DNA from 2 places in the Tumebacillus sp. BK434 genome. Region 1 is predicted to be linked to the other one. Evidence: riboswitches for the same ligand, from Rfam matches in the RefSeq annotation. Region 1 holds a riboswitch; the other holds the start of a gene.
What was found. A riboswitch is a leader RNA that binds a small molecule or an ion and turns the genes downstream of it on or off. The one in region 1 is predicted to bind lysine.

Region 1 (14,898 bases):
CGAGCGTGGCGCGGGACATGCGGTTGATGTCGCACGGCTCTTTGAGGATCGAATCCCAGCCGCGGGCCTTGTAATGCGCCCAGCGGAAGCCGCCGAGATGGTTGAGGTTGGCTGCGAACAGCTCTTCGTTCTGCGCGAACGCCTCTTCCCACGCTGTAAAAGCAGCTTCGCGCACGCTGCGGTCCGGGGTGCCGGAATACATGTTCTGCGCCTGGCCCACCGACAGCTCTTTCACTTCGCCGTCTTTCTCCACCTTGATCGCCATGCGGCCGATCAGCGTGTTGTACAGCGAGCCCCAGGCATGGTAGCCGTCGACGGCGAGGTCGCCGGCCAGCGCTTCCATCTCCGGCGCCAGTTTCTCGTTGGCGCGCTGACGGCGCTCATCCAGATAGAACGCGATCGGTTGGACGCGCTCATCTTGCAGCACGGCCGCCCAGGTGCTTTCATCGGCGGCGAGGATCTGCTTGTCGAGCACGGTCATCGCCGCGCCATGCTGTGCGGACAACTTGGTGATCGTGCCGTGCACGATCTTCGCATGCTGGTCTTTGACGTTTTGGGCGAGCAGGCAGGAGGTGAAGCTCATCGCATAGCGCAGGTTCGCAAACACCTCTTGCACGGTGTGCAGAACCGAAACCCAGGCGTCTACGCTGGTCGTCGAGGCCAGGGACGAGATCGTGCCGGACAGCCCTTCGATGCTCGTTTCGAGCTGTTCCAGATAATGAGCAAACTCCGGAGACTCCGAACCGCCAGCAAAAAACGGCTCCAAGTTCCACGTTTGGCTTAATTGTTTCATGAAAATCCCCCACTTCGCTATGTATTCCATCTCTGCTTTCATCATAACACACTTTTCAAATAACTTCCTGTTCCGCAAAAAAAGCCGCAGCAGCGGCTTCGGCTGGGCTTACGGCTTTAAAACGACTTTGATGCACCCGTCGAGCTTTTCATCAAAAAGCTCATACGCGCGCTCCGCTTCGGACAGCGGCAGGCGGTGCGTGATCACATCGGTCGGATCGAACTTGTTCGCTTCGATCATCCGGTACAGCTCCGGCATGTAGTGGATCACCGGCGCCTGCCCCATCTTCAGCGTAATGTTGCGGGCGAACAGGTCGCCGAGCGGGAAGGCGTTATAGCGCGCCCCGTACACGCCGATCAATTGGATCGTCCCGCCTTTTCTCACACACTGCGCGGCGATGACGATCGCGCCCATCGCGCCGCCCTGCAGCTTCAGGGCGCTCTCCATCATCTCGATGATCGTCATCTTGCCGTCCATGCCGACACAGTCGATCACCACATCGGCGCCGCCTTTGGTGATCTCTTTCAGATGCTCGCCGGGATGATCATGCTTGGTGAAATCGACGATCTCCACGCGGTTCACCCGCTTGGCATGTTCCAGCCGGTATCCGATGTAATCGACGGCGATCACACGCTTCGCGCCTTTCAGCCAGGCAAATTTTTGCGCGAGCAGCCCGACGGGGCCGCAGCCGAGCACGATCACCGTATCGCCCGGCTTGACTCCGGCATTGTCCACGCCCCAGTAAGCGGTCGGGACGATGTCCGACAGGAAGACGATCTTCTCATCCTCCAGCTCGCAGTTCTCCGGCACTTTAAACGGCGTGAAGTTCCCGTACGGCACCCGCAAAAATTCGGCCTGGCCGCCCGCATACCCGCCGAACGTCTCCGAATAGCCGAAATAGCCGCCCGCATCGCCGTGCGGATTCGCATTGTCACATTGGCTCTCCAGATGGCTCTCGCAGAAAAAACAGTGTCCGCAGGCCACATTAAACGGGACGATGACCCGGTCGCCTTTTTTCACCCGCGTCACGTCAGGCCCGACTTCTTCAACGATCCCCATCGGCTCATGGCCGATAATGTAGCCTTTGTGCAGATTGGGGACAAAGCCATGAATCAGATGCAAGTCCGACCCGCAGATGGCGGTGGTGGTGATGCGGACGACGATGTCTTCGCGTTCGATGATCTTCGGTTCCGGTACATCGGTCACTTTCACATCTTTGATCCCTTGATAGGTCACAGCTTTCATGCCCATTCTCCTTTCAGCCTGCCCTGGTCATACGCAGAGCGGTAATAGCGGTAGACGCAAGCGATCGACAGGTAGATGATGATGTCGGCGATCAGCGACAGCCACATCGACCACCACATGTGATGCTGCATGTTGCCTGTTCGGACTGTCACCCACTCAAAGAGGATCGCCGGGATCATCCAAAGCACGGCACGCTTGATGATCTGCTTCCACTGCTCGGGCAGATTTTGACAATAGAAATAGGCCACGACCGGATAGATGCCAAAATCGAGCGTCAGCGGGATCGTAAACAAAGGATGCGGCAGGCCCTTGTACGACCACAGCTGGTAATGCACCATCAACAAGTCGGTGATCAGTCCTAAAAAACTGGTGTAAGCGCAGATCGGAAACAGTTCGCGCAGGCGGGACTTGTCCGCTTTCACCCAAAACCAGAGCCAGCAGAAGACAAAGACCAGCACAAAATACAAGTTGATTCCTCCTTGATACGTGCTAATGGTTTCCTTCCAACGGGGAATAGTAGCAGCAGGAGGTTTTGTTCAATGGCAGTATTCCTGTTTGTAAGTATCGCCATACTTGCCTTTTGGGGCTTTGCCGATAAAACGAAGTTTCGCGCGATGTTTCCCATCCTGATCACCGCAGTTTTCCTGCGGTTTCTGGATCATTACGTCCTGATTGACTGGTTTAAATTGTGGGTGATGCACGGTGAAGGTTGGCGCACGATCTGGATCCCGATGCTCGCCAACCTGACGATCTGGTCGACCGCAGCTTATTTTTATATCCAATTCCTCCCCCGACCCTACCATCCAAAAGGGAAACACTTCGTGCTCCTGTCTCTCTATACCGCGCTGTTTGTGCTGGTGATGTGCGGCTATATGCGGGCGCTGCTCTATTTTCAGGTGCTTTCGATGCGTGACAGCTGGACGCTCTGGCATTCGGCCTTGAATCAATATGTGTATTTTTTGCTCATCTACGTGATCTACCGTTGGCTGACCCAGCCGGTGCGGGGAGGTGCTTCGCATGTCTAAGCCTTCTTATGAGGATCTGTACCAGAAACAAGTGCAGTTGAAAGAGATCGATCTTGCACAATGGAAACAGGACGATCTGTTTTCTCTGAACTGGTGGATGCTGCTGATCGTCATGCTGACCGCCTGGACGATCTGCTGGAAGATCGTCGACCGCAAACGGGTTGTGCCAGTCCTGCTGTACGGGGCGTTTGTTGCGCTGTGCTCCTCTTTTCTGGACGTGCTGGGGACTTCGCTGGCCTTGTGGGGCTATCCCGACCGTCTGGTACCGCTGATTCCGCCCTTTTTTATCTTCGACTTTGTCACGCTGCCGGTGGTGCTGCTCTGGGTGTATCAGAAGTACGGGCCGTGGGCACGCTATCTGATCGCCGCCACCATCGTTTCGGGCATCTTCTCGTTTGTCTTAGAACCGTTTTTGGCCTGGCGCGGGATGTACCGGCTGCATCACTGGGAATACTACTACTCCTTTCCGATCTATATCGCGATCGCAGCCCTCTTGAAAAAGGCGGTCGATCTGCTCGTCGAGACACAAAAAAAGCACGCCCCGCCTTAGCGGGACGTGCTTTTTTTGACAAACGGGTAAAAGATCAGACCGGTGAGGAGCATGCCGACACCGAGCAGGAACGTTTTCATATCGGACGTGCCGGCGTAGATCACCCACGCCGAGTAGACGGTGGCGAAAAAGGCGATCAGGAAATCGGCGGTGCGGCTCTGCGACGCTCCTTCATACGATTCACCGGTCAGGGTCAGCTTCAATTGGTATAAGGAAGCGATCATATACGGCACAAGGTAGGACAGGGTCGCGACGGTGATCACAAAGCCAAACGCTCCGGCGACGCTTTCGGAGATCGTCGAGAAAATGAACACTTGCGACAACAGGTTGGAGACGATCAGTGCGTTGACCGGCGCGCCTTTTTGGTTCTCTTTCAGGAAGAAACGCGGGAACAGGCCTTGCTTGGCCGCTTGGAACGGCACTTCGGACGACAGCATGATCCAGCCGATCATCGAGCCGGAGAGTGAGATCAGGCCGAGGATCGCCATCAATGAAGACCCCGGCGTGCCGACCACCGACACCAGCGCGTCGACGAGCGGCTTTTCGGTTGCCGTCAGCCGGTCTTGCGTCAGTGCGCCCATCGTGAGCACGGTGATGCCCATGTAGATGACCAAGGCGATGACGAGACCGGTGATCGTCGCTTTTTTCACGTCCGACTGCTTGCGGGCGCGGGACGAGAAGACGACCGCCGATTCGACGCCGACAAACGCCCACAGGGTGGAGATCGCCGCGCCATTGATCTGGCCGAACAAGGAGACCGCCTGCTGGGTGCCTTCGTCGATGCGCGGCTGCACGAGCGGCAGGATGTTCGCCTTTTGGAAAGCGAACAGCGCGGCGATGATGAAGAACAGGAAGCCGAGCACTTTGGCGGCAGTGGCGACGAAATTGACTTTGCCTGCCCCTTCCACCCCGCGCAGCACCAGCGTATGGATCAGCCAGAGCATCGCCGTGCAGACGAGGAAGGTGATCAGGTTGCCCGCCTTGACCGCGTAGGAGCCGATCTGGAACAGCTCGGCCTGCGAAGTCATCACCGGGAAGAACGTCGACAGGTACGAAGCAAAGGTGGTGATGATTGCCACGTTCCCCGTCGCGTTGGCCAGCCAATAGCCCCAGGCGACGATGTATCCGGACAAGCGCGAGCGGCCGGTTCCGGCGCGGAACATCGCGCGCGCGTACATCTGCGGTCCGCCGTTCAATTCCGGTTTGCGCAGTGACAGGTTGCCGAATACCAGCGCCGTCAGCAGCACGCCGGCGCCGGTGATCACCCAAGCGGACAGCACGGCCGCCGGAGACGCTTCCAGCGCCAGATTATGCGGTAACATAAAGATCCCGGAGCCGACCATATTGCCGATGACCAGCGCGGTCAGCACCCAAAATCCGAGGTTTTTTTGGGACATTTCGTTTCGTTCCTCCTTTGGCTTAACAAAGGAAGGTGGGCATAAAAAAACACCGCCAGACGGTGTATGTTTCCATGACCCGCACCTATCGCCTTTGTTGGAAATAGCTCTCCACGGGAAGTTGGCAGCATTCCCGTGACAGTTCCGGCCCTGTTCGAGCCCGGCCCCAGCCTGCTGACCGCAAAGACGGCCGCAAACTTCGGCAATGCTGCCTTTCCAGGGCGTTCACAGGTGTCCTTGCACCTCCCGCCGCGTACTGATCAGCACCGCAACCTCTACCCCACCTTGTAGATGAGGGTGTATGAAGTTTTGACAATGAAGTTTACACAACGAGACTTAGTATACGGATCGACTTTCAATCTAGTCAAGAGCTAATTTCTCACAGATGTGAAAAACCGCCGGTCAGAAGACCAGCGGTTGCATTTCGATCTCGATGTCAGACAGTGGCGTCACCGGGAGCAGGACATCGATCGTCGTGCCGACGCCGACCTCGCTCTGGATCTCCAGCCTGCCGCCGTGGTCCTCGATGATCTTGAAGGAGACCATCAGGCCCAGCCCGGTGCCTTCTTCTTTCGTGGAAAAAAACGGATCGCCGAGCTTCTGCAGCTGCTCTTCCGGGATGCCGATCCCTTGGTCGGTCAGGCGGATGCACACCTGTTCCGCTCCGCACGGTCCCAGCTCGATTAGCAGCTCGCCCCCGTCCGGCATCGCCTCGATCGCGTTCTTCAGCAAGTTGAGCAGCACCTGCTTGATCTGATTTTCTTCGATGTGCACCTCGGGCACCGACTGAAAGCGGGTGACGATGCGCACATCGTTTAAGATCGCCTGCGGTTCGAGCAAGGTGACGATCAGAAGCAAGAGGTGATCCAGGCTGGCCGGGCGAAACTTGGAGGACTGCGGCTTGGCAAGCAGCAGGAACTCGCTGACGATCAGATTGGCCCGGTCGAGCTCGGAGAGGATGACGTCGTAATACTCGCTGCTATGCTCTGCCTTTTCTTTGAGCAGTTGAGTGAAGCCTTTGATCGCCGTGAGCGGATTGCGGATCTCGTGGGCGATTCCCGCGGCCAGCTGCCCGACGGCGGTCAGCTTGTCGGAGCGGTGCAAGAGCTCCTGCGCCCGCTTCTGCTCGGTGATGTCCTCGGCGATCACGTAGGCGCCGAGGATGCGGGCGTCGATGATCAAAGGCACGTTGGTCACGCGCAGGTCGAGGCGGACGCCGCTTTTGTGCTGCACGTTGACATCGTAGTTGGGAGTTTCTCCTGCCAGCGATTTGCGAAAGCGGTCGATCATCAGCTGCACCGTCTCCGGCTCGATGATCGTCTTGAACGATTTGCCGAGCAGCTCTGCCCGGCCGTAACCGAGCATCAGCTCGGCCGCGCCGTTGACGTCGGTGACGTTGCCGTCGATATCGATCATGAAGACGGCAAACGGGTTGTGTGCAAACAAGGAGCGCAGCCGCTGCTCGGACAGACTGGCGCTTCGCAGCGCCAGTCGACGGTCGAACAGCGCGCCGAGCAGAACGAGTACTTGAATCAGCAGTGCCGCGATGCCAAGCGAAAAGGACAACAGCGTGGCGTCTGCCGTATGAATCGCCTCGGTCACCGGCTCAGCGACCGGGCGCACCGCGGTGCTCTGCATCGTCACATAATGGATCGAAGCAAACGACAGGCCCATCAGCACAGCCGAGATGACCTTGTGCGGACGCCTGCCGAGGCGTTTGCGTTCAGGGTATAAGAACGTGAAAGATAAGACCAGATACAAGACCGGCCAGGCAAACAAAAGCGATAGCGCCGCAGCCGGCAGATCGTATTCGATCGTAAAACCGACCTGCACGCCGCGCAGGTTCAAGACATAGACGGCTACGATGCCTGCCCCCATCAGCAGTGCGCCGAGCAAGATCCGGCTCTTCGTCAAGCCGCGGCGGCGCTTGACTTTCACCAGCACGAGGTAGGAGCTGAGCACCGACACGAGCATCGACAGCCCGAGCAGCCAAAAATCATAGGAAGCGGACATCGGCACCTGGCAGGCCCGCATGCCGATCAAATGCATCGTCCAGACGCCAAACCCCATCGCCACCGCGCCTGCCATCAGCCAGGCCCGGCGCTGTGTGCCGCGACAGACGGCGACCCGCTCGCTGATATCATTCACCGCATACGCGGCGATCAGCGCGATCAGAACGGTCAGCGTCGCCAAAGGAAAATTGTCCATGTCAAACGCCTCAACCATTCAGCTACCCCCACACGAATCAGGATCCGGAACACTCTCCCATATTCTACAAAAAAGATACCAAGACCTCCTTATCATCAAAATTCCTCTTACAAAACAAAATAACCCCGGGCAATTCCCGGGGTTGTTTGTTTACTCATAAATCGCATTCGCTAACAGTCGGAACAGGTAGTCGGTATGGTCGCGGAAACCGGCTTCGAGGCCGATCAAGGTCACCTCTTTCGACGGGTCGTGCACGATGACCGGCTTGCCTTGGGCGCTCTTGCTGTTGATCCAATGCCCGGCGAGGAAGAACCCGCCCTCGTTCGCATAGGACGCATCCACCGCATAGCCTGCCGTATTGGTGTACCAGACCGGGCGATAGACGAACCCGATGTCGTTCGACCCGTAGCCTGCGGTCAGCGGCGAATCGCTGTAGTTGATCTTGACGATGCCGTTTGCGTTGGAGGAGCCGACGTTCACGCCGACCGAAGTCAAGCCGAGCGTCTTCGCCGCCAGCGAACCGCCAGCGCCGACAGCGATGTATTTGCCGCCGCCGTCTACGAACGCGTTGACGTTCGCTTTAAACTTTGCCAGCTCCTCGGCCGACTGCAGGCCGAATTCGGCGTTGGCGACGCTGTTTGTCGTCGCGATCAGCCGCTCGGTGCCGCTGTAGATCAGCGCGTCGAAGCCGTTCAAGCCTTGGGCAGCCACCGTGCGCGGATGCAGTTCGGTCACGGCGAAGCCGAGGCGCTGCAACGCGAGCTTGGTGCCGGAGTGGGACTGGCCTTTGTTCATCCCGCCGTCTTTGACGATGGCGACCTGCACAGCGTCGAGCAGTTTGGCATCGGATGGAACGGCTGCCGTCTGCAGGGTGAGACCGGACGCTTTGACCTGCGACAGGAGCACCGAGCTGTTCGGCACATAGAAATTGCCAGCCTGATCGCGTTTGACTTCCACGCCTTGCTGCAGCAATTCGTTGGCGAGGTGCACCGCTTGCACAGAGGAATTGGGGATCTGGTACGGTCCTTTGCCGATCAGGGCGCCTTGTGTATGCACAGATTTGACTGTTGCGGTCTGGACGTTAAACGGCGCCTGTACCGGATCGGCTGCGAAACCCCACAATTCCGGCAGGCTCCAGGCGGAGATGTCGTACATCGCCGGGGTATCGGCCGAGATGTCTTCGCCATCCCAGAGCATGGTGTTGGCGAGACCCGCTTTCGCCTGATCCATCGGCACGATGTAGGTGCCGGCCGGGTATTGTTTGCCGTTTGCGGTGAACGCTTTTTTCGCCTGCTCGACGGTGATGTCGTTTTGCAGCAGGTGGTTGACCGCTTTTTCGGTCACCGTCGGGTCGGCCGCGTTGACCGGGAGCAGGTAAGCGTTCGGGAAAAAGCCTTGCTGATGAAACGGGTGGTCGAAGTTGATCCCGCGCTTAAACACTTCGATCTGGTCGGTCAGCATCGCTTTTTTGTTTTGGGTGGCGTATTTCAGCGCGCCGATCACCGCATCATATTGCCAGCGCACACCGTCCCAATCGTTGGTCGGCGCTTCCAGCGTGTAGCCGTAGGAGCCGTGGTACAGCGCGTACATCGGCGTGAAGATCGGCGGATAATCGTCCCAGCCGAAGGAATCGTCGCGCTGCGGAATGTAGACGCTGGCGAGGTCTTGGTAGTTCGCGCTGTACTGTTTTTTGTTGGAAAGGATCTCCGCTTCCATCGCTTCCGCTTGCGCGACCGACCATTTGGAGAACAGGTCATATTCGTAGTTCGGGTTGTGCGGAGGCGTGCACGGTTCGATCAAGCCGAGCTGGCTGGACGAGTTTTTCACATAGCCGTGCAGATCGAGAAACACCATCGGGTTCCATTCGGTGATCAGATCGACCGTCTGTTTGGTCTCCGGCTGGGACTGGGTGATGAAGTCGCGGTTGAGGTCGATGCCGTTGCCGTTGAAGCGGGTGCCGTCATAGCGGCCGTCCGGGTTGGCGACGACGTTGAAAATCAGGATGTTGTTGGCCAGGATCTCCTTGGTGGTCGCGTCATTTTGCAGCGCGAACCGCTCGATCAGCTGCAGCACAGCATCGGTGCCGACAAATTCGGTGCCGTGAATCGAGCCGTTGATCATGACCGGCACTTTGAAATCTTCATGCTTTTCCACCCACGACTGCGCTTTCTCCGGGTTCTTGAACATCTGTTTGCGCAGCGCCTGGTAGTAGCCATATTTGCCTTTCGCCTGCGGGTCGGAGATGGTGACCGTATACAGGTCGCGGCCTTGCGAAGACTGGCCGCTCACGTTGACGGTGACGCGGTTGCTCTGTTTGGCGAGGGTTTGGAGCTTTTGCGCGAGGGCGCTGTATTTGACAAAATCGTAGTTTTGCTGGTTGAACAGGCTGCCGTTCGTCTCTTGCGTTTCGTATGCATTCACATTCGTCCACGCGGCTGCAGGATTGTCGGCAAAAACTGCATACGGGGTCATGGTGATCAGGGTCAGGCTGAGTGCGCCTGCGAGTGCTTGTTTCTTCATGCTGTGAGGTCCTCCCTTTTTCTGGATGCCAAGTGATTCATATAAGCGAATAGATATTCAATAACTTTGATAAGTATACATACCTGTACCGGAGTGGGCAAGCGTTTTTTTCGCTGGAAGATGCAGGAGTTCAGAAAAGCGCCACGAAGTGTGTTTTTGTATAGTTGAAGCAGGTTGAGGAGGTTATGAATGATGGCGATTGGGTTTATCAATGGAGAGTGGATCCCGGTCGATCAAACGGTGCTGCCGATTGACGAGCGCGGTCATAATTTTGGCGACGGCGTGTACGAAGTGATTCGCGTGTACCAAGGCGTGCCGTTTAAGATGCGTGAACATCTGGTGCGATTGGAGCAGAGTGCGGAAGCGATCCTGCTGACGATGAACTATTCGATCCCGGAGCTGGAAGCGCTGATCGCGGAAGGTCTGGAGAAGACCGGCTTGCAGGAAGCGGCGGTCTATCTGCAGGTCACCCGCGGCATTGCCAAGCGCGTGCACCTGTTCCCGGATGTGCCGGCTTCGACGACGATGACGATCCGTCCGGCTGCCGACATCTCCGACAAGATCCGCGAGCAAGGCGTCCATGTGACGCTGGTCGACGATGAGCGCTGGAAGAACTGCTTCATCAAGTCGCTCAACCTGCTGCCGAACGTGATCGCCAAACAAAAGGCGACCGATGCCGGCTTCTATGAAGCGGTGTTTGTGCGCGACGGCGTGGTGCTGGAAGGGTCGAGCTGCAACCTGTTCCTCGTCAAGGACGGCGTGCTGATCACGCCGCCGGCGAACCGCTTTATCCTGCACGGCATCACGCGGGCGACATTGCTTGACATCGCGAAGGAGCTCGGGGTGCCGGTCGAGGAGAAGGAATTTGGTCCGGACTTGCTGCTGGCGGCAGATGAAGCGTTTTTGACGTCGACGTCGATGGAAGTGATGCCGGTGGTGAAGATCGACGGCCGGCAGATCGGCAGCGGCCAGCCGGGCGAGATTGCGCGCAAGCTGCATCGGAACTACCGCGCGAAATACCAGCAGATCGGAGTGTAAGCGGTGAAGGGGCGGATTCGCGAGTATGGCGTGGTGATCGGGTCGCTGCGCCCCGGTCCCGGCAATCGGATCACCGACGTGCCGGGCGTGACGGTCGGGCATTGCACGCTCGATGACGGCCCGGTGAAGACGGGGGTAACGGCGGTATTGCCGCACGGGGGCAATCTGTTTCGGGACAAGGTGCTGGCCGTCGCGCATGTGATCAACGGCTTCGGCAAGACGGCGGGCACGATTCAGATCGAGGAGCTCGGGACGATCGAGACGCCGATCCTGCTGACGAACACGCTGTCGGTCGGTCGGGTGAGCGATGCGCTGGTGGAAGTGATGCTGGAGCAGAATCCGGAGATCGGGGTGACCACCGGGACGGTAAATCCGGTGGTCGGCGAGTGCAATGACGGGTACCTGAATGATATACGCGGCTTGCACGTGCAAAAAGAACATGTGCGAGTCGCGCTGTCCTCCGCCGCTGCCGACTTTGCGGAAGGCGCCGTCGGCGCAGGTACCGGCATGAGCTGCTACGGGCTGAAAGGCGGCATCGGCTCCGCGTCGCGGGTGATCGAGCTTGGCAGCACGGAATATACGCTCGGCGTGCTCGTGCTCTCGAACTTCGGCAGGCAGCAAGATTTCATGCTGCACGGGATGCCCGCCGGGGCGTGGATCGCCGAATTGGAACGCTCACCAGAAGCGCCGGAAAAAGGCTCGATCATCTTTATTCTGGCGACCGACCTGCCGCTTTCAGAGCGGCAGTTAAAACGGGTCAGCAAGCGCTGTGCGGTGGGCTTGACCCGCACCGGGTCGTTCATCGGGAATGGCAGCGGCGATGTGGTGATCGGGTTTACGACGGGAAACCGGGTGCAGCATGACGAACCGAATGCGGTCGTCAGCTTGCAGATGCTGAATGAAAATGAGATCGACGCCGCCTTTCGCGCGGCGGCAGAAGCGGCGGAAGAGGCGATTTTGAACTCGATGACCGCCGCGAAGACGACCGTCGGGCGCGATGGCCATGACCGCAAGGGGCTGGCCGACTACTTGGATGCGGTGCTGACAAAATCACGAACGAGAGCCTGATCGATGTATCAGGCTCTTTTTTCGTGTAAAACTACCACCAGCGACCCCGATAAGGAGACTTCTGCCATGACGCTCACCAGTGCTTATCAAAGCAAACTCCGCACCCCGGAAGATGCGGTGCGCCTGATCGAACCGGGCGACGACATCCTCGTGCCACTCTCGGCCGGGGAACCGCCCGCCCTGCTCGATGCCTTGCCCACGCACAGCGGCTTGCAAGGCAACCGCCTGTTCCAGATGCTCTCCATGCGCCCGGCCCTCGAGATCGAGCCGGAACGCCTCCGGCTCATCTCGATGTTCCTCGGCGCCGGCGACCGCCCCGGTTTTCGCGCAGGGCGGGTCGATCTCCTGCCGAACCACTTTTCCGACCTGCCCGACCTGCTGCGGGGCATGACCCGCAACCGTGTGCTGATGGCGACCGTCTCGCCGATGGACGCGGACGGCTGCTTTTCGATCGGCACCAACTGTGATTACATCGGCACTCTGATCGCCGACGCCAAGCTGATTCTGCTCGAAGTCAACGAGTACATGCCGCGCACCCGCGGCAAAAACGTCCTCCACATCTCCCAAGTCGCCGCCCTCGTCGAGAACCACGTCGAACTGCCGCTCCTGCAAGAGCCGGAGATCACTGAGCATGATGCAGAGATCGGCCGCCTGATCGCCGGCCTCATCGAGGATGGCGATACCGTGCAGATCGGCTTCGGCGCGATCCCCAACGCCGTGATGAACTTCCTGCAAGGGCACAAAGACCTCGGCGTGTTCACCGAAATGCTGCCCGACAAAGCGGTTGACCTGTATGAAGCGGGCGTCATCACCGGACGCCGCAAGAAGATCTACCCCGGTCAGATGACCACCACATTTGCGCTCGGCAGCCGCAAGCTGTACAACTTCCTGCATGACAATCAGGATGTGTTGTTCCTGCCCGTCTCCTGGACGAACGACGTGCGGGTCCTCGCGCAGATCGACAACCTCGTCTCGATCAACTCCACCGTCGAAGTCGACTTCCTCGGCCAATGCAATTCGGAGACGGTCGGCGGCTCGTATTATTCGTCAACCGGCGGCCAGGCCGATTTTGCCCGCGGGGCGCGCTTGTCCCCAAACGGACGCGGCATCATCTGCCTGCACTCCACCGCCAAAAACGGCACGATCTCCAAGATCGTCCCCGCCCTGCACCCGGGCTCGGTCGTCACCACTTCGAAAAACGATGTCGACATGATCGTCACCGAATACGGCGTCGCCCGGCTGAAAGGCAAAGCGATCCGCGAGCGCACCCGCGCCTTGATCGCCATCGCCCACCCGAAATTTCGCGAGGAACTGGAAGTTCAGGCCCGCAAAATGGGATATTTGATCTAAAAAAGAGCTTCCCGCATCGGGAAGCTCTTTTGCTTGCAGAAAGGCAGCGCTTTATTTTCGCCGATTCGACCGCGCTTGTCTGCGGTCGCGCATCGCTTGCCGCGTATCGGCGCGGTTTTTGCCTGCATCGACGACGTTTTCTTCGTTCGAGCCGGTGATGAACTGCGCCAGCGAGCGCACCGTCGGGTATTGGAACAGCTGGACGACCGCGAGCTGGTGCCCGAGCTCGGCCAGACGGCTGTGGATCTGGACGACGAGGATCGACTGGCCGCCCAGTTCGAAAAAGTTGTCGTTGACGCCAACTTTCTCCACGTTCAGATACTCCTGCCAGATGCCGGCGATCTGCTTCTCCAGCGGCGTCGAAGGCGCGACATATGCTGTGCTCAGCTCCGGGCGATCGCCTTCCGGGAGCGGCAAGGCGTTGCGGTCGACTTTGCCGTTCGGCGTCAACGGCAGCTGGTCGAGGAAGATGTACAGCGCAGGCACCATGTACTCCGGCAGCCCGTCCTGCAGCCAGAGCCTGAGGTCGCCGCTCGTCGGCGCCTGACCATCGCTTACGATGTAGGCGGCCAGCACGCGATTGTCGGGCGCTGTGACGACCGCTTCCCGCACGTTCGGATGCTGAGCGAGCCGCGTTTCGATCTCGCCAAGCTCGATGCGGAAGCCGCGCAGCTTGACCTGATGGTCGAGGCGGCCGAGGTATTTGACCGTGCCATCCGCGTTCCAGGCGGCAAGGTCGCCCGTCTTATACAGGCGGCCCTCGCCAAACGGGTTCCGGATGAAACGCTCGGCGGTCAGCTCCTCGCGGCCTAGGTAGCCGCGCGACACGCCTGCCCCGCCGATGTGCAGCTCACCGGCCACGCCGACCGGCACCGGCTGCAATTGCTGGTCGAGGATGTACAGCCCGGTGTTGGCGATCGGACGGCCGAGCGGGATCGGCACGGTCGCGTCCTGCACTTCGTGCACGGTCGCCCAGACGGTCGCTTCGGTCGGCCCGTACATGTTGAACAGGCGGGCGCCGAGCTCGCTTTTGACCGTTTGGGCCAATGCAGCCGGCATCGCTTCACCGCCGAGCAGGATCTTTTGCAAACCTTGCAGCCCCGGGCGGGCCGCTGCGTTGGCGAGCATCATGCCCATCAGTGACGGTGTGCACTGCAGCATCGTCACACCCGGCTGCAAGTTGGCGCTCAACACATCCGCTTCGGTGTGCAGAACGACTTGACAGCCGTTCGCCAGCGTCCAGAACAGCTCCAGCACGGAGATGTCAAAGCCGATCGACGTCACGGCAGCAATGCTGTCCCCCGCTTTGCAGCCGATCGTTTCGTCCATTCCGGCGAAGAAGTTGACGACGTTGCTGTGCTGCACCATCACGCCTTTGGGCTTGCCGGTCGAGCCGGAGGTGAAAATGACGTACGCGGTGTTGTCCGGGCCGGCCGGACAGTGCGGCGCGATATCGGTGCCGACCGCGGCAGCTTCGGCGACCCGCTCGCGGGTCAGCACGACTTGCACCCCGGCGTCTTCCGTCATGAAGGCGAGGCGCTCTGCCGGATAGGTCGGGTCGAGCGGCAGGTAGGCGCCGCCCGCCTTCAGAACGCCCAGCATGGCGATGATCATTTCCAAGGACCGCTCCATGCGGATGCCGACAATCCCTTCCGCACCGATGCCCTGCTCCTGCAAGCGATGCGCCATAGTGTTGGCGCGGGC
Region 2 (14,898 bases), on a different contig from region 1:
AGCGGACTTCGAATACGGCAGCAACTCCGACAACGCCGTTCCGCAGATGACCGTCACCGGCTCCGTGCCGAGCCTGGCCAATGCCGGCGGTGCAGTCTATCTCTACAACGCGAGCGCCGCAAACGTCGACACCATGGCTTATGGCACCGGGTCCGCGACGACCGGCTGGACGGGCGCAACCGTACCGAACGTCTCGGAAGGCACGATGTTTGTGCGGGAGAAAGACGAGATGTCCGGCCAATACCCGGACACGAACACGGCGGCCGACTGGGCACACCTGCGCGTATACCAGGCGGGACAATCGCGCTTTGGCGCTCCGACCTACTCCTACGCCGGCACGATCCAGCCTTACTCGTCGCCCGATAACAGCTTTGCGACGCTCTCCGCCCTGCTCAACTCGGCGACGACGAGCATCGACCTGAACGTTTATGAATTTCAGTCGGTGCAACTGCTCGACGTGATCAAAAACGCCTTGGCGCGCGGCGTGAAAGTCCGTGTCTTCCTCGAAGGACAGCCGGTCGGCGGCCTGCTCAACGACAGCAAATATGTCTCCCAGCAGATCGTAAACGCCGGCGGCGAAGTGCGCTACATCATCTCCGATACGGCGAACGGCATCTACAAGCGCTACCGTTTCGACCATGCCAAATATGCGATCGTCGACAGCAAAAGCATCTTCACCCAGTCGGAGAACTGGAAGTCGACCGGCGTGCCGTACAACCAAAACTACGGCAACCGCGGCTGGGGCATCATCGTCAACGACACGCAGACCGCGCAGTTCTTCACCGGCGTCTTCAACAGCGACTGGAACGTTCTGTCCAAAGACTCTTTCCCGTACACGGCCAGCCACGCGAAATACGGTGCGCCGGCGAGCGGTTTCCTGCCGGACACCAGCACCCCGCCGACGGGACGCTATGCCGGCGGCTTCAAGAACAAAGCGATCAACGGCGAGTTTCGCGTGACGCCGATCTTTGCGCCGGACAGCACTTACCTGCAGCAGAACTCGATCATCGGGCTGGCGCGCCAGGCGCAGAACACCTTGCTCGTCGAGCAGCTCTACATCCACAAACACTGGGGTACGACCAGCACCGGCAGCGTGGAGACGACGCCTGATGTCTATCTGGAAGAAGTGATCGCGGCCGGCCGCCGCGGCGTCAAAGTCCGCGTCCTGCTCGACTCGGCGTTCCTCGATGCGAGCGACCCGCGCGACAACCAGTACACCGTGCAGTACATCAACTCGATCGCCGCAGCGGAACACCTCGACATGCAGGCCAAGCTGATCAACCTTCCGGCGGTCGGCATCGAAAAGATTCACAACAAAGGGATGATCGCCGACAGCAGCAAGTCGCTGATCTCCTCGATCAACTGGTCGGACAACTCGCCGTCGAACAACCGCGAAGCTGGTGTGATCGTCGAAAACACCGAAGTGGCCGCGTACTACGAGTCCCTGTTCTGGCATGACTGGACGGGCGGCGCGCAGTCCTGGGACCCGGAGACGGCAAAAGGGACGGCGAACATCCAGATCAACGAAGTGATGTACCAAACGGGCGGCTATGACGCGACCCGCGAGTATGTCGAGCTGTACAACCCGAACAACGTCTCGTATGACCTGACCGGCTATAAGCTGTCCAACAAATCGGGCAATTTCACCTTGCCGTCCGGCACGGTAATCCCGGCTCATTCCTTCCTGATGGTCGGCAAAGACAGCGCCGGATTCTCCGCCTACAAAGGCTTTGGCCTCGACGTGACCGGCATGACACTGACCTTGACCAACACCGGCGACAACCTGCTCTTGAAAAACAGCGCAGGCACCACCGTCGACAATGTCGCCTGGTACAACTATGTGACCAACTGGTCCCTGTACACCAATGACGGCCAAGTGCTGTCCCGCAAGTCCCCGACGCTCGACACGAACTCGCCGAGCGACTGGATCGTCACCACACCGAACCCGAAGCAATAACTAGCAAAAAGAGCATCCCATGTGGGATGCTCTTTTCTGTTTACAGGAACTCGGGACAATAGCCGGGGACCCCGGTATAGAAACAGTGGTTTTTGAAGGCAAATTGATACTGGGTTTTCGGCGACCGCGGCATTTTCGCCGTGCAGGCCGCCCGGTAGCGCCTGCCAGGCGACGGGTTGTAGAACCACAAGGAGCGGCGGGCCAGCTGGTCGATGCGGCCGTTGGTCAACTCCCGGGCGCGGCGCAGGTCTTGCGCCGTCGGGCGCATCTTGTAGATCTCCCCGTTCTGCACCGGTTCGAACGGTGAGCGCTGCGGTCCAAACTTCCCGTAGACCGCGATCGGGATGGTGCGAATGTTGTGAAAGTCAGGCCTGCAGTCTGCCACAATCCGATTGACCAACACGCTCCCGACCAACTCTTGCCCGCGCCGTCCTTCCCCACGGGCTTCTGCCTGCATCAACTGCGCTAACAAGCGGAGGTGCGCGCTGTTCGCTTTCACTCTGCGCATCGGCATCTCTTCACCCTCTATCGTCTCAGATACGATCAGGATATTGACCTGCCTGCCAATCGGTCACCCTTATTTCCATGAAAATAAGATTTTCTTCCAGCTCTCGACAAAAAAGCCGCCGGAGCCGCTTATGCAGCGGCGCGACGGTTAAAGAAGGTCGAGATGACAGGCCAGATCGGCTGCACAAAGCCGATCACGCTTTGGAAAATTCCAAAGAACTGAACGATACGCGGCAGAAAAGAGAACAGTAAAGCCATGCAAACCCCTCCTTTCTTCTCTATGCTATGCCAAAGAAAGGGGACTTGCCTTCCGCGCTTGACCTGTCCTGTGGCGCTTACTTGTTCGTCAAAACGCCGGTGCCAAGCCGCGCCGGGATCCTATCTTGCGCGATCAGGTCGTCGTGGCTCTCACGCTGGACGACGAGATCGGCCTGCCCATTTTGCACGAACACCACGGCCGGGCGGGCGATGCGGTTGTAATTGCTCGCCATCGAGTAACCGTACGCGCCGGTGCAGGACACGGCGAGGATGTCATCCGCTTTGACCGGCGGCAACTGCACATCCCAGATCAGCATGTCGCCCGACTCGCAGGCCTTTCCCGCGATGGAGACGAGCTCTTCGGCCGCGTCGTTCGCGCGGTTGGCGAGCATCGCTTCATACACGGCCTGGTAGAGCGCCGGGCGCGGGTTGTCGGCCATCCCGCCGTTGACGGAGACGTACTTGCGCACGCCCGGAATGTCTTTCGTCGAACCGATCGTGTAGAGCGTGGTGCCGGCAGCGCCAACGATCGAGCGGCCCGGTTCGATGACGATCTCCGGGTACGAAAGCTCCAAGCGGTCGAACGCGGCGGTCACCGCCTTCGTGATCGCGGCGATATACGCTTCTGCCGCCAGCGGCGTGTCTTCTTCCGTGTAACGGATGCCAAAACCGCCGCCGACATTCAGCTTGTGCAGATCGTTCGCGCCGAGACTGCGGACACACTCGCCGAAGAACGCCGAGACGATGTCGACCGCTGCCGTGAACCCGTCCGTTTCAAAAATCTGTGACCCGATGTGTGAATGCAGGCCTATCAGCCGGACGCCCGGCGTGTCCAGCGCCGCTTGCACAGCGCGCTTCGCCATGTCCCCTTTCATGTCGAAGCCGAATTTCGAATCTTCCTGGCCGGTCGAGATGTATTCATGCGTATGAGCCTCCACTCCCGGCGCCAAGCGGAGCAGGATGTCGGCGATGACGCCTTTTTCGCTGGCCAACGCGCCGAGCAGTTTTAATTCGTGGAAGTTGTCGACCACAAATTCGCCGATGCCGGCGTTCAGGGCCAGTTCGATCTCATCCGGGCCCTTGTTGTTGCCGTGGAAATGGATGCGCTCCGCCGGGAAGCCGGCTTGGAGCGCCGTGTAGAGTTCACCGCTCGACACGACATCGAGAGCCAGCCCTTCTTCGTCGATGATGCGGCACATCGCCAGCGTGCAGAACGCTTTCGACGCATAGGCCACTTCGAAGCGCAGGCCCGATTGTTCAAACGCCCGCTTGTAGGCGCGAATCGTCTCGCGCATCATCGCCTCGTCGTAAACGTACAGCGGCGTGCCGTACGTCTTTACCAGTTCCGTGCTGTCCACGCCGCCAATCTCCAAATGCCCTTGCTCATTGATGCGACTCGTCCCGTGCAAATACATCTTGTGTTTAGCTCCTCTCCAACCTCTCAAACCCGTTTTTTTCCAGCCAGACAACAAAAAAACGGCCGGCGTCAAAGGGAGTGCGCCGACCGTTTTTGGATTTATCGAAATCGAACAGAATCATCCAAAACCAGCTCTGATCCCCTCAACTCATGAAGTAGCGCATCACCTGCAGAACACAATGGCTCTAAGGTGACAGTCCGACACTTGTTCAATGTCGACCCAGCAGGGAACCCGATGGCAGGCACTCTGCTTCGGCGGTCAGCCTTTCCCACATTCATCATCAGTGTGCCATCACTTCAGAAGTGGTACTCATCTTACCCGCGCCTCTACCCCACTCGTAAGAATGAGGTGTCGTCGTATTTAATTATATTCGATTATAGCAGGATTGTTCGGTGCTGACAAGGATTGTTGTCCCTAGTTCGGCTGCCTATCTTTGTCTTTCGGCCGCACGATCGCCGGGCGCTGGTTCTTGTATTGCATCGGCGTGCGGACGATGATCTCCCACAGCGCTTTCAAGTTGAGCGGCAGCAGCGGCCAGAGGTACGGACGGGTGACCGACTTGGTGCGGGCGAGCAGGATGAACCACAAGGCGACCGCCGCGACCAGCCCGTACCAGTCCAAAAACGCCACCGCGAGGATGAAAAACATCCGCGACAGCCGGTTGGCCATCGACAGCTCGTAGCTTGGCGTCGCAAACATCCCGATCGCCGCCACCGCCAGATACAGGATCGACTCCGGCGAAAACAGCCCGACTTTGACGGCGATGTCGCCGATCAGCACCGCCGCGATCAAGCCCATCGCGGTGGCCAATGGGGACGGCGTGTGGATCGCCGCCATCCGCATCATGTCGATCCCGATGTCGGCGAGCAAAAACTGCAGGATGATCGGGATCGCCCCCACTTCATCCGGTCCGAGGAAATCCAAGGGCACAGGCAGCCATTCGCGGTGGACCAGCGTGAACAAGACCCAGAGCGGGATCAGGAACAAGGAAGCCAGAATCCCCAAAAACCGCACCCAGCGCACATAGGCGCCCACCGCCGGGTTCTCGCGAAACTCTTCAGCGTGCTGCACATGGTGGAAGATCGTCGTCGGCGTGATCATGACGCTTGGCGAAGTGTCCACGTAGATCAGCACATGCCCTTCCAACAGGTGCATCGCCGCGACGTCCGGGCGTTCCGTATAGCGCACAATCGGGTACGGGTTCCAGTTGTTGCGCTTGGTCAGCCACTCCTCGACCGACTTTTCGGCCATCGGCAAGCCGTCGACATCGATCTTCTCCAAGCGGGCTTTGATCTCGTCGACCAGCGTGTCATCCGCAACGTCCTGCAGATAGGCGACACAGACGTCCGTCTTCGAGCGTTTGCCGATCTTCATCGTCTCCATGCGAAGCCTCGGGTCACGGATTCTCCGCCGTGTCAGCACGGTGTTTTGCACCAGCGTTTCCACAAATCCGTCACGCGAGCCGCGCACGACCCGCTCCAGCTCCGGCTCGGCCGGCGTGCGCGCCGGATAGCTGCGCGCATCGATCACCAGGGCCTGATCGAACCCGTCGACGAGGATCACCGTCTGGCCGGACAAGATCGCCGTGATGATCTCATTGGTTTTGTTCTGTTTCTCGACCTGCGTGTGCGCCAGATACGTCCCGGCCAGCTTTTCGATCGTGTCGCCCGCCAACTGCTCGCGCTTCAACTGTGCCAGCAACCGCAGCACGTCGTCGATGATCCCGTCTTTGATAAATCCGTTGATATAGAGCAGGCAAAGATCGTGCCCGGCAAACGACATCTGGCGCTTGATCATGTCATAGCTCTCCCCGATGCCGAGCACCTTGTCAAAAAACTTCAGGTTGCTGTCCAGCCGTTTGTCCAACTGCAAATCCTGGTCGGACGGCGGGATATCGGTTTTCTCAATGATCCGCGGCATGGTCATATCCACTCCGTTTCAGAATTTCTAGGATCGCAGCTTTGGTGATCGGCGCGCCTTTTGCAAAGTGATCGCGGCCCTGCATCTTGCCGATGTCGCCGACACCGACGATCATCGGCACGTCGCAGTCGGAGAGCACATCGACCGTATCACCGTAGATCACCATGTCACCGCTGTGCGCAGCCAGGCCGTCTTTGTCGACCGCGTCTTCGATCATCCGGCAGTTCTGGTCGATTGAGAAATCGACAGACACTCCATCGACCATCGGCGTATTGGAAGCAACGGCGATCGCCCCCAGCACTTCGATGTTCGGGTGGTTGGAGACGTATTCGAGAGCCCGCTCGCCATAGCCGTAATCGCCGTTGCCGTTGTCATCGAACATCACCAGCACCGGATCGTGTTTGGCATGTTCGATCAGCCGAACCAACTGCTGACCGCTCAGCGGGCTCGGGTTGCCGGATGAACGGGAGATGACGCGGCACCCCACTTCAGCCGCCACTTTTTCGACCGCTTTTCTTGCGACCTGATCTCCATCTGTGATCAAAATGACTTTGCGCTTCCCCATCGATCCGTCACCCCTTCGGTCAGATTGTCAGTACGGTATCAGCCCTTCGGCCGGAACAGCAGCGCCGCCAAGAAGGAAAACACGATCGCGGCGGAAATGCCGGCCGAGGTCACTTCGAAGATCCCGGTGATGATGCCAACCATGCCGCTGCGGTGCGCTTCGGCCATCGCCCCGTGCACCAGCGCGTTGCCAAATGACGTGATCGGAATCGTTGCGCCGGCCCCTGCGAATTTGATCAATGGCTCATACAAGCCGAGCCCGTCGAGGATCGCCCCGAACACCACCAAGGACGTCATCACATGTGCCGGTGTCATGTTGGTCAAATCCATCATCAACTGGCCGATCACACAGATCAGACCGCCTACGACAAACGCCCATAAAAACGTGATATCGATGTCCATCTAGACCCACTCGCCCCTTTCGATGACCACCGCGTGCGCCACGCAAGGGATCGACTCCCCTTGCTGGGTGGACAGCGGGGAGAGCAGCGCTCCGGTCGCACAGACCAGGATGCGGTTCAGTTCCCCGCGCTCCATCCGCTTGAGCAGGTGGCCGTACGTGACGACTGCGCAGCAGGCGCAGCCGGAACCTCCGGAGAACACTTCGGACTGATCCGGGTCGAAGATCAGGATGCCGCAGTCTTTGAACCGGTCGCCGAGAAATAAGCCCTCTTCTCTCTCGAACAGCTCTTCGGCAATCTTGTGCCCGACCCGTGCCAAGTCCCCGGTGATGATCAGGTCGTACTCGTCCGGCGTGCGCCCAGTATCTTTAAAATGCCGCGCGATCGTATCGACAGCGGCGGGCGCCATCGCCGGCCCCATCTCAAACGGTGACTTCACGCCAAGATCCACCACCTTGCCAATCGTCGCATGCGTGATGCGCGGTCCGTTGCCGCTCTTCCCGACGATCGCCGCTCCCGACCCGGTCACCGTGCATTGCGCGGTCGGCGGCTTCTGCCCGCCGTATTCGGTCGGGTAGCGGAACTGGCGCTCGGCCGTCGAGTTGTGCGACGAAGTGGCCGCCAGCGCATGTGTGGCAAATCCGGCATCCACCGTCATCGCCGCCAGCGCCAGCGATTCCATCGATGTTGAGCAGGCGCCGAACAGCCCGAGAAACGGCGTGCCCAGCGTGCGCGCGCCAAAGTTAGCGGTGACGATCTGATTGAGCAGGTCACCGCCGTACAGCACGTCGATCTGCTGCGCCTGCAGGTTCGCTTTTTGCAGCGCGGTCAGGCAAGCTTCTTCAAACAGGCGGCGCTCCGCTTTTTCCCAGGAGTCCTGCCCGATGTAATTGTCAGGATGCACCGTATCAAACTCTTGGCCGAGCGGCCCTGCTCCTTCTTTCGGGCCGACGACCGCACCGCTGGCCACCAGCACCGGCTGCGACTTGAACTCCCATGTCTGCTTCCCGATCAGCCCCATCGTCTAAACACCTCCAAGACATGTCCTACATCACCATCGTGAAAATTTGTTTGATCAGCGCGATGACAAAAGCTGCCACCGTCCCGAACACGATGACCGGCCCGGCGACTTTAAACATCTGACCGCCGACGCCGAGCACCAGCCCTTCGCTCTTGTGCTCGATCGCCGCCGCTGCCATCGCATTGGCGAAACCGGTGACCGGCACGGCCGAACCGGCACCGGCCCACTGCCCAATGCGGTCGTACACGCCAAGCCCGGTCAGCAACACGGCGATAAACACCATCACCGCCACGGTCGGATTGCCCGCCGTCTTTTGATCAAAATCAAAATAGGCTATAAAAAACTTCTGCACAAACTGACCGAGCAGACAGATCGTTCCGCCGACGAGAAACGCCCGGATGGTATTGGCGAACACAGGCCGTTTCGGCACATGCTTTTGGGTCAGCTGTTTATAATCTGACTTCGCCTTGGGTCCCTGCTTCATGGCGCATGCCTCCCTTGTCATTAGCACACCTTTCGTAATCCTATCTTTCCAAGGCACAGGCTGGGCTATGAAAGAAAAAAGCAGGCACCTTTTGGAAAAGGTGCCTGCTTGTTCACACTCGTTTGGCGTTCGTGATCCGGTCGTATTTGACGGCTGTTTGTTCCCACCAGACATATCCTCCCGCGCTGACGGCGAGAAGAGCCAGCAGGACGGCCACCCAGACCACGCGGCGCTTTGTCGTTGTACCTCTCTCCTCCATCCACCATCACCTCGCTGTACGATACTTGAAGTAGTATGGAGCAGAATGGCAGAACTTAACCGAGCTGGTCACGAATTATCTGTAAAATCTTTTTCTCCAGGCGCGAGACCTGCACCTGCGAGATGCCGAGCACTTCGGCGACTTCCGCCTGCGTTTTGTCCCGGAAGAACCTCATGAAGACGATCAAACGCTCCCGTTCGGGCAACCGGGCCAGCGCATCGTGCAGCGCCAGTTTGTCGAACCATTTGTTTTGCGTCTCGTCGGAGATCTGATCCATCAAGTAGATCGGATCGCCATCATTTTCGAAGACGGTCTCATGGATCGACGCCGGCTGACGCATCGACTCCAGCGCAAACACCACTTCGGTCGGCTCCATGCCCATCGCCTGCGCGACTTCGTTGATGTGCGGCTGCCGGCCCAGCTTTTTGGCCAGCTCGTCGCGGGTGCGGCGCACCTGCCTTGCAGTCTCCTTCAGCGAGCGGGAGACTTTCACCGTCGAGTCGTCGCGCAGGAAGCGCTGGATCTCGCCGATGATCATCGGCACCGCATAAGTGGAAAAGCGCACATCGTAGGAGAGATCGAACTTGTCGATCGCTTTCATCAGCCCGATGCAGCCGATCTGGAAGAGATCGTCCGCTTCGTAGCCGCGGTTGAGAAAGCGCTGGACAACCGACCAGACCAGCCGCTGGTTGGAGACGATCAGCGACTCGCGGGCACTGTCATCGCCGGCTTGGGAGGACGCGATCAGTCCTTTGACCTGCTCGTCCGTATATTTCTGATGCGGGGCAGTTTTCTCAATTGCCATCCTGCATCCCCCTAGTGGTTCGCGACAGAGTGGCTTTTTAGACGTTTGACCAGCCGTACCCGGGTGCCCACTCCGGGTCTGCTCGTCACTTCGATCGCATCCATGAAGTTCTCCATAATCGTAAAGCCCATGCCGGAGCGCTCCAGTTCCGGCTTGGAGGTGAACAGCGGCTGGCGCGCTTCTTCCACGTCTTCGATACCGCGGCCGTTGTCTTCGATCACCAGCTCGATCGTGCCATCGACGATGGCGCAGGTGATCAGCACCGTCCCGTCCTGTTCTTCGTAGCCGTGGATGATCGCGTTGGTCACCGCTTCCGAGACGACCGTCTTGATCTCCGTCAATTCCTCAAGCGTCGGGTCGAGCTGCGAGATAAACGCGGCGACCGAAACGCGGGCAAACGATTCATTTTGCGAGCGCGAGGCGAATTTCAGCTCCATGAAATTGTCCATTACGCCACCCCCGTCTCAGCAAGCGCCTGCGATTCGCTCGAATAGATCCGCAAGATCTTCAGCATTCCGGAGAGCTCGAACAGCTTTTTCAGCTGGTCGTTCACCGAGCAGAGCGCCATGCGCCCGCCCGCCTGCGTCACGCGCTTATAACGGCCGAGAATGACCCCGAGGCCGGAAGAGTCCATAAAGCTCAAGTCTTCTAAATTCAACACGAGGTGCTCGGTCAGGCCGCGGTCCAATTCCGCTTCCACCCGGCTGCGCACCATTTCCGCTGTATGATGGTCAAGTTCACCCGAGAGCCTCACAATCAGCGTATCGCCGCGAACGTCTGTGGAGATTTGCAACATTGTCGTCCTGCCTCCTTGAGGAAAAAATTGCTGTCTTGTCCCCCTATTTCTACTGTGAAGAAAAGGATTCCTGCCCCTCGACAAAACGTCTGTTCAATCCCGAAAAGCCGCCAAAATTCGCATGTGCAGCGTACATTTACAGCCGTCTTGCCGCCTGCTGCACCGGGTCCCAGACCCCATTGTGCGGCGGCGCGTAGGCCAGATCGAGGTCGAGCAGCTGCTCGGCTGTCATCCCGTTCCACAGCGCCGTGGCGATCACGTCGATGCGCTTGTCCGCCCCTTGGCGCCCCACAGCCTGTCCGCCAAGCAGCCTGCCGTCCTCCGCGCGCACGACCAATCTGATGTGAAGCGGCATCGCATCCGGATAATAGCCGGCATGCTGCAACGTCTTCAGCGTTACCGTCTTGTGCGGAATCTGTTCGGCGACCGCTTCCGCTTCTGACAGCCCGGTGCGGGAGGCGGTCAGGTCGAACACCTTCAAGATCGACGTGCCGAGCACACCGCGGTATTCCTCTGTGCCGCCCGCCATCTGCTTGCCCGCGATGCGGCCCATCTTGTTGGCATGCGTGCCGAGCGGAATGTAGTCATCGCGGTTTTTCACACGGTGAAACTGGGTCGCAACGTCACCGGCCGCCCATATATTGGCATGGCTTGTCTCCAGCTTCGGGTTCACCTGGATCGCATCGCGCACCGACAGGGTCAGCCCGGCCTCTTTGGCGAGCTCCGAGTTGGGAACGATGCCGACGGCGACCAGCACGAGGTCGGCCGGATAGGAACCGCTTTGGGTCTGCACCTCGGTCACGCGCCCGCCGGTACCGGACAAGCCGGTGATCTCTTCCCCCAGATTCACTGCGACACCGTGCCGCTCCAGCTCGGCGCGGAGCAGCTCGGCCAGCTCGGTGTCCCACGGTCCGGCAACCTGGTCGCCGCGGTTTATGACGCGCACCGATTTGCCTAAAGCATGAAAAGCTTCTGCCATTTCCAATCCGATGTAGCCGCCGCCGATCACCACCGCCTGTTTGACATGGCTTTGCTTGGCGTACGCGATGATGCGCTCGGCGTCGGCCAGCGTCTTCAGCGAGAAGACGCCGTCGAGAGCAGCGCCTTCCCAGTCGGGCAGGACGGCGCGGCCGCCGGTGGCGATGAGCAGTTTGTCATAGGGGTGCTCCGCCTCCATTCCTGTCTCGAGGTCACGGACGGTCACTCTCTGCCGCTTGGGATCGATCGCCACCGCCTCGTGGAGGATTGTCGCGTTCATGTTGTATGTTTCCTGAAACGCCTCGCGCGTGCGGGCGATCAGCTGTTGCGCCGAAGAGATAGAACCGCCGATGTAGTACGGCAGCCCGCATTGGGCGTACGAGTAGGTTGTGCCTTTTTCGAAAATTGTGATGCCAGCTTTCGGTTGGGCCCGCCTGATCTGCATGGCGGCACTCATCCCGGCGGCATCTCCGCCGATTACGACAAAACGGTCCATCGTTGTCACGCTCCCTGTCATGGCATTACGAATTACCATTGTAGCCACAGGCAGCCTGTTTTAAACGATGGACCGTTGCTTTTTTGAACAAATCTAATTCAGCACTTTTTTAAACAGTTTGTCAATCTCTTCATTAAAGAGCGGGCCTTGCACCATCTGCACGATCTTGCCGTCCTTGTCGATCAAAAAGGAGGTGGGAATGACCAGCACATGGTATTGGTCGGACACTTTGCCTTCTTCATCGAGCACATTCGGGAACTCGACGCCGAATTTTTTTAAAAACGCTGCCGAGACGGACGGTGAGTCCTGATCGGCGAGGTTCACGCCGAAGAACTGCACTTTGCCCTGATAATGCTTCGCCGAATCGGCGAGATCTTCCATCTCCAACCGGCACGGGGTACACCATGACGCCCAGAAGTTCAAAAGCACCGGCTGGCCGCGAAATTCGCTCAGCTTGTGTTTGTTCCCCTGATGATCGACCAGCTCAAAATCGGGCGCGTACTGCCCGGCTTTGATCCCGACCGCTCCTTGCGCCTCTTGTGCATTGGCCGCCAGCGGGACATTGACGAGCACAAGCAGCAAGAGTGCCCCGCACAGCAAGAAGGCGCGCTTCCATCCTTTCGTCACTTGCATCCGCTCCTTTCCAGTCTTCTCTGGAACAGGATGCCCAAACAAAAGGAAGAAAACGCACCCTTGCTACATCCAGTCCTGCGCGATCGCCTGATGCAGCAAAAGTTGCACGGGCTGCGAGATCACTTCGTAACTGCCGACGACAAACCCGTGCGCCCGGACCTCGTCTGCGCGCCCTTGCAGCTCCAGCAAAAATTCGCCGACCGCCTGCGGAAGCCGGTCCTGACGGGTCAAGAGCAGCGGGATCTCCCGCCCCCGGTTGGACAAAGCGGCCGCCACCGCTCCAATCGCCCATTGTTCTGCCGGCACCAAGGCCAATGCCCTGCCGCCCGGCTCCTTTTTGCCAAATCCAAACTTGACCTTGCCTTTGCGCAGCTTTGCCAGCTCCACCGCCGTCTCGTACCCGTCGCGGCCGCCGACCCACGCTTCGATCTTCGAGCCCAGCTTGCGCACCTCGCTGCCAAGCGTTGGCGGAAGGTAGGATTCGGGGGCGGCGACGATCAGCTTCTGGCGGGGATGGCTGCGCAAAAAGCGGGCGGCCATGTCGGACAGCCCGCGCTCCGACGCAAAGAGCACCGGAGCACCGGTCGCCGCGGCATAGCTTCCGGCCGCCACGCCGCCGCCCAGCGGATCGGCGGAGACGAGCACAGCATGACCGCCGCCGGTCAGCGGTTCGAACGCGGCGATCTTGCCGACCGTGTCCCACAGATCGTGCCCGACCAGATGCGTAAACGTAAAGCTGAGCTCCGCGAGCTGGTGCAGGATGTTGGCATGCATCGCGCCGAGCACGATCACCTGTCCGTGCAGCCCTTTGCCCTGCGGTGACAGACGGATCAGCTCGCGGGAGACGCTCTCCTCCAGCTCTTCGCCTTCCGTATAGAGCAGCACCGCATCGAACGGGCGGTGCAACAGGCGCGCTGCAGCGAGCGCCAGCGGATAAGCATCGGGACGCGACAGCAGCACAGCATTCGGACGCCGCGCCGGAAACACGGTCTGGGCGATCCCGATCGCCGCGCTGACCGGGTCCTTGCAGACGATTCGCGTGGTGGCCGTTGTTGATACCTGGTGGGAAATAGGATGCCAACGTTCGTTCACCAGAAGCCCCCCTTTCCGGGCAATCGGTTCGTCGTTACACATTCTATTCACAATTTATGCAGTGAATCGGGTACTCTTGACTGGACAGTTAAGGTTGCAGATGGTATATTGTTCAGGAGTTATGTATAAGCTGTATAATATTTAAAGTCGTGATTTTCTTTCACGAATTGACTTCAGTGGTATTCCTTTCTATTGGACGCTGTAGTACAATAAAGAAGAAAATAAAGATTAATTTAGCTTTAGGGTGGGAGGGAACCCAAATGCCTACGTCTTTAGGACAAAAAATCAAAGAACTTCGAATCATGAAGGGTCTCACTCAAAGTGATCTTGGCTCCGGCATGGTCACCCCGAGTATGATTTCACAGATCGAAGCGGACAAAGCCAATCCATCTCATAAATTGCTCTGCGCCATCGCAGAAAAGCTCGAGACCTCGGTCGACTACTTCTTGTCTGACATGCAGACCAAGCTCGAACAAACAAGCACCTACAAGCTGGCGAAAGCATATATGGAATCTGGAGAATACGACAAATCGATCTCTCTGCTTGAAGAGCTCCTCGACAACCCGGCTCCGCACCTGCAGCTGACGAACATCTCGTTCGACCTGGCGAACTGCTACCTGCATGTGGAACAGTTTGAGCGCGCAACTGAACTCTTCGAAGACGTTTTGGACAGCGCGATCCGCTCCGGTGAACACAACATCGCAGTTCTGGCACTGAACAAGCTTGGCGTGATCCAGCTGCGCAAAGAGAACCTGCTGCTGGCACAGTTCCACTGGAAGAAAGCGTACCAAGTACTCTCCCGCACCGAGGGCATCGACGTGTCGACGAAAGCGTTCGTCATCACCAACCTCGGGATGGTTAACTTGAAACTCGGTGAATATAATGACGCACTTAAATATTACACCGAATCCTACCACCTGCTGCAAGGTACTAATTACCTAAAATTAATCGGTGAAACTTACAACGGTTTGGGCCACGCCAACAAAGAATTGAAGAACTACAAAAAGGCTGTTGAACATACACAGGACGCGATTGCAATATTCAAGTCCTTGAATTTGATTAAAGCGTCCTATGACTGCAAAGTCAACCTCGCGATGATCAAAGGCGATGAAGGCAAAGTTGAAGATGCGCTGGCGCTGCTGGAAGAATGCATGGACGGCTTCTCCAAGCACGGCAACGACTTCGACAACGCCAACGTGCACAGTGAGATCGCCCGCCTGCTCCTGAAGGAAAACCGTTACAAAGACGCAGAAGCACACTGCAAACAAGCGCTGGAACTGCTCCAGCCGGGCATCCGCGAGACCGCATT

Region 2: it holds a riboswitch for lysine, as region 1 does, so the genes downstream of both, lysA (diaminopimelate decarboxylase) here and EV586_RS12350 (amino acid permease) in region 1, are expected to answer to the same signal.

The regions. Positions count from the first base shown of each region.
Region 1 covers NZ_SLXS01000004.1:197,725-212,622, reverse strand. Annotated here, with positions in the region: gene EV586_RS12375 (M3 family oligoendopeptidase) at 1-793, opposite strand, end outside; gene EV586_RS12370 (zinc-dependent alcohol dehydrogenase) at 902-2,038, opposite strand; gene EV586_RS12365 (CBO0543 family protein) at 2,035-2,496, opposite strand; gene EV586_RS12360 (hypothetical protein) at 2,578-3,063, shown strand; gene EV586_RS12355 (CBO0543 family protein) at 3,056-3,613, shown strand; gene EV586_RS12350 (amino acid permease) at 3,610-5,010, opposite strand; lysine riboswitch at 5,107-5,296, opposite strand; gene EV586_RS12345 (ATP-binding protein) at 5,413-7,218, opposite strand; gene EV586_RS12340 (M14 family zinc carboxypeptidase) at 7,369-9,738, opposite strand; gene dat (D-amino-acid transaminase) at 9,931-10,776, shown strand; gene EV586_RS12330 (DmpA family aminopeptidase) at 10,780-11,844, shown strand; gene EV586_RS12325 (acetyl-CoA hydrolase/transferase family protein) at 11,911-13,194, shown strand; gene EV586_RS12320 (non-ribosomal peptide synthetase) at 13,246-14,898, opposite strand, start outside.
Region 2 covers NZ_SLXS01000001.1:1,068,704-1,083,601, forward strand. Annotated here, with positions in the region: gene EV586_RS03630 (phospholipase D-like domain-containing protein) at 1-1,957, shown strand, start outside; gene EV586_RS03635 (cell wall hydrolase) at 1,998-2,471, opposite strand; gene EV586_RS21555 (hypothetical protein) at 2,594-2,722, opposite strand; gene lysA (diaminopimelate decarboxylase) at 2,800-4,137, opposite strand; lysine riboswitch at 4,288-4,477, opposite strand; gene EV586_RS03645 (spore germination protein) at 4,555-6,060, opposite strand; gene spoVAEA (stage V sporulation protein SpoVABEA) at 6,044-6,625, opposite strand; gene spoVAE (stage V sporulation protein AE) at 6,664-7,026, opposite strand; gene spoVAD (stage V sporulation protein AD) at 7,027-8,046, opposite strand; gene spoVAC (stage V sporulation protein AC) at 8,072-8,530, opposite strand; gene EV586_RS20975 (hypothetical protein) at 8,643-8,789, opposite strand; gene sigF (RNA polymerase sporulation sigma factor SigF) at 8,845-9,594, opposite strand; gene spoIIAB (anti-sigma F factor) at 9,606-10,043, opposite strand; gene spoIIAA (anti-sigma F factor antagonist) at 10,043-10,390, opposite strand; gene EV586_RS03685 (FAD-dependent oxidoreductase) at 10,527-11,864, opposite strand; gene EV586_RS03690 (TlpA family protein disulfide reductase) at 11,958-12,491, opposite strand; gene EV586_RS03695 (hypothetical protein) at 12,561-13,589, opposite strand; gene EV586_RS03700 (helix-turn-helix domain-containing protein) at 13,850-14,898, shown strand, end outside.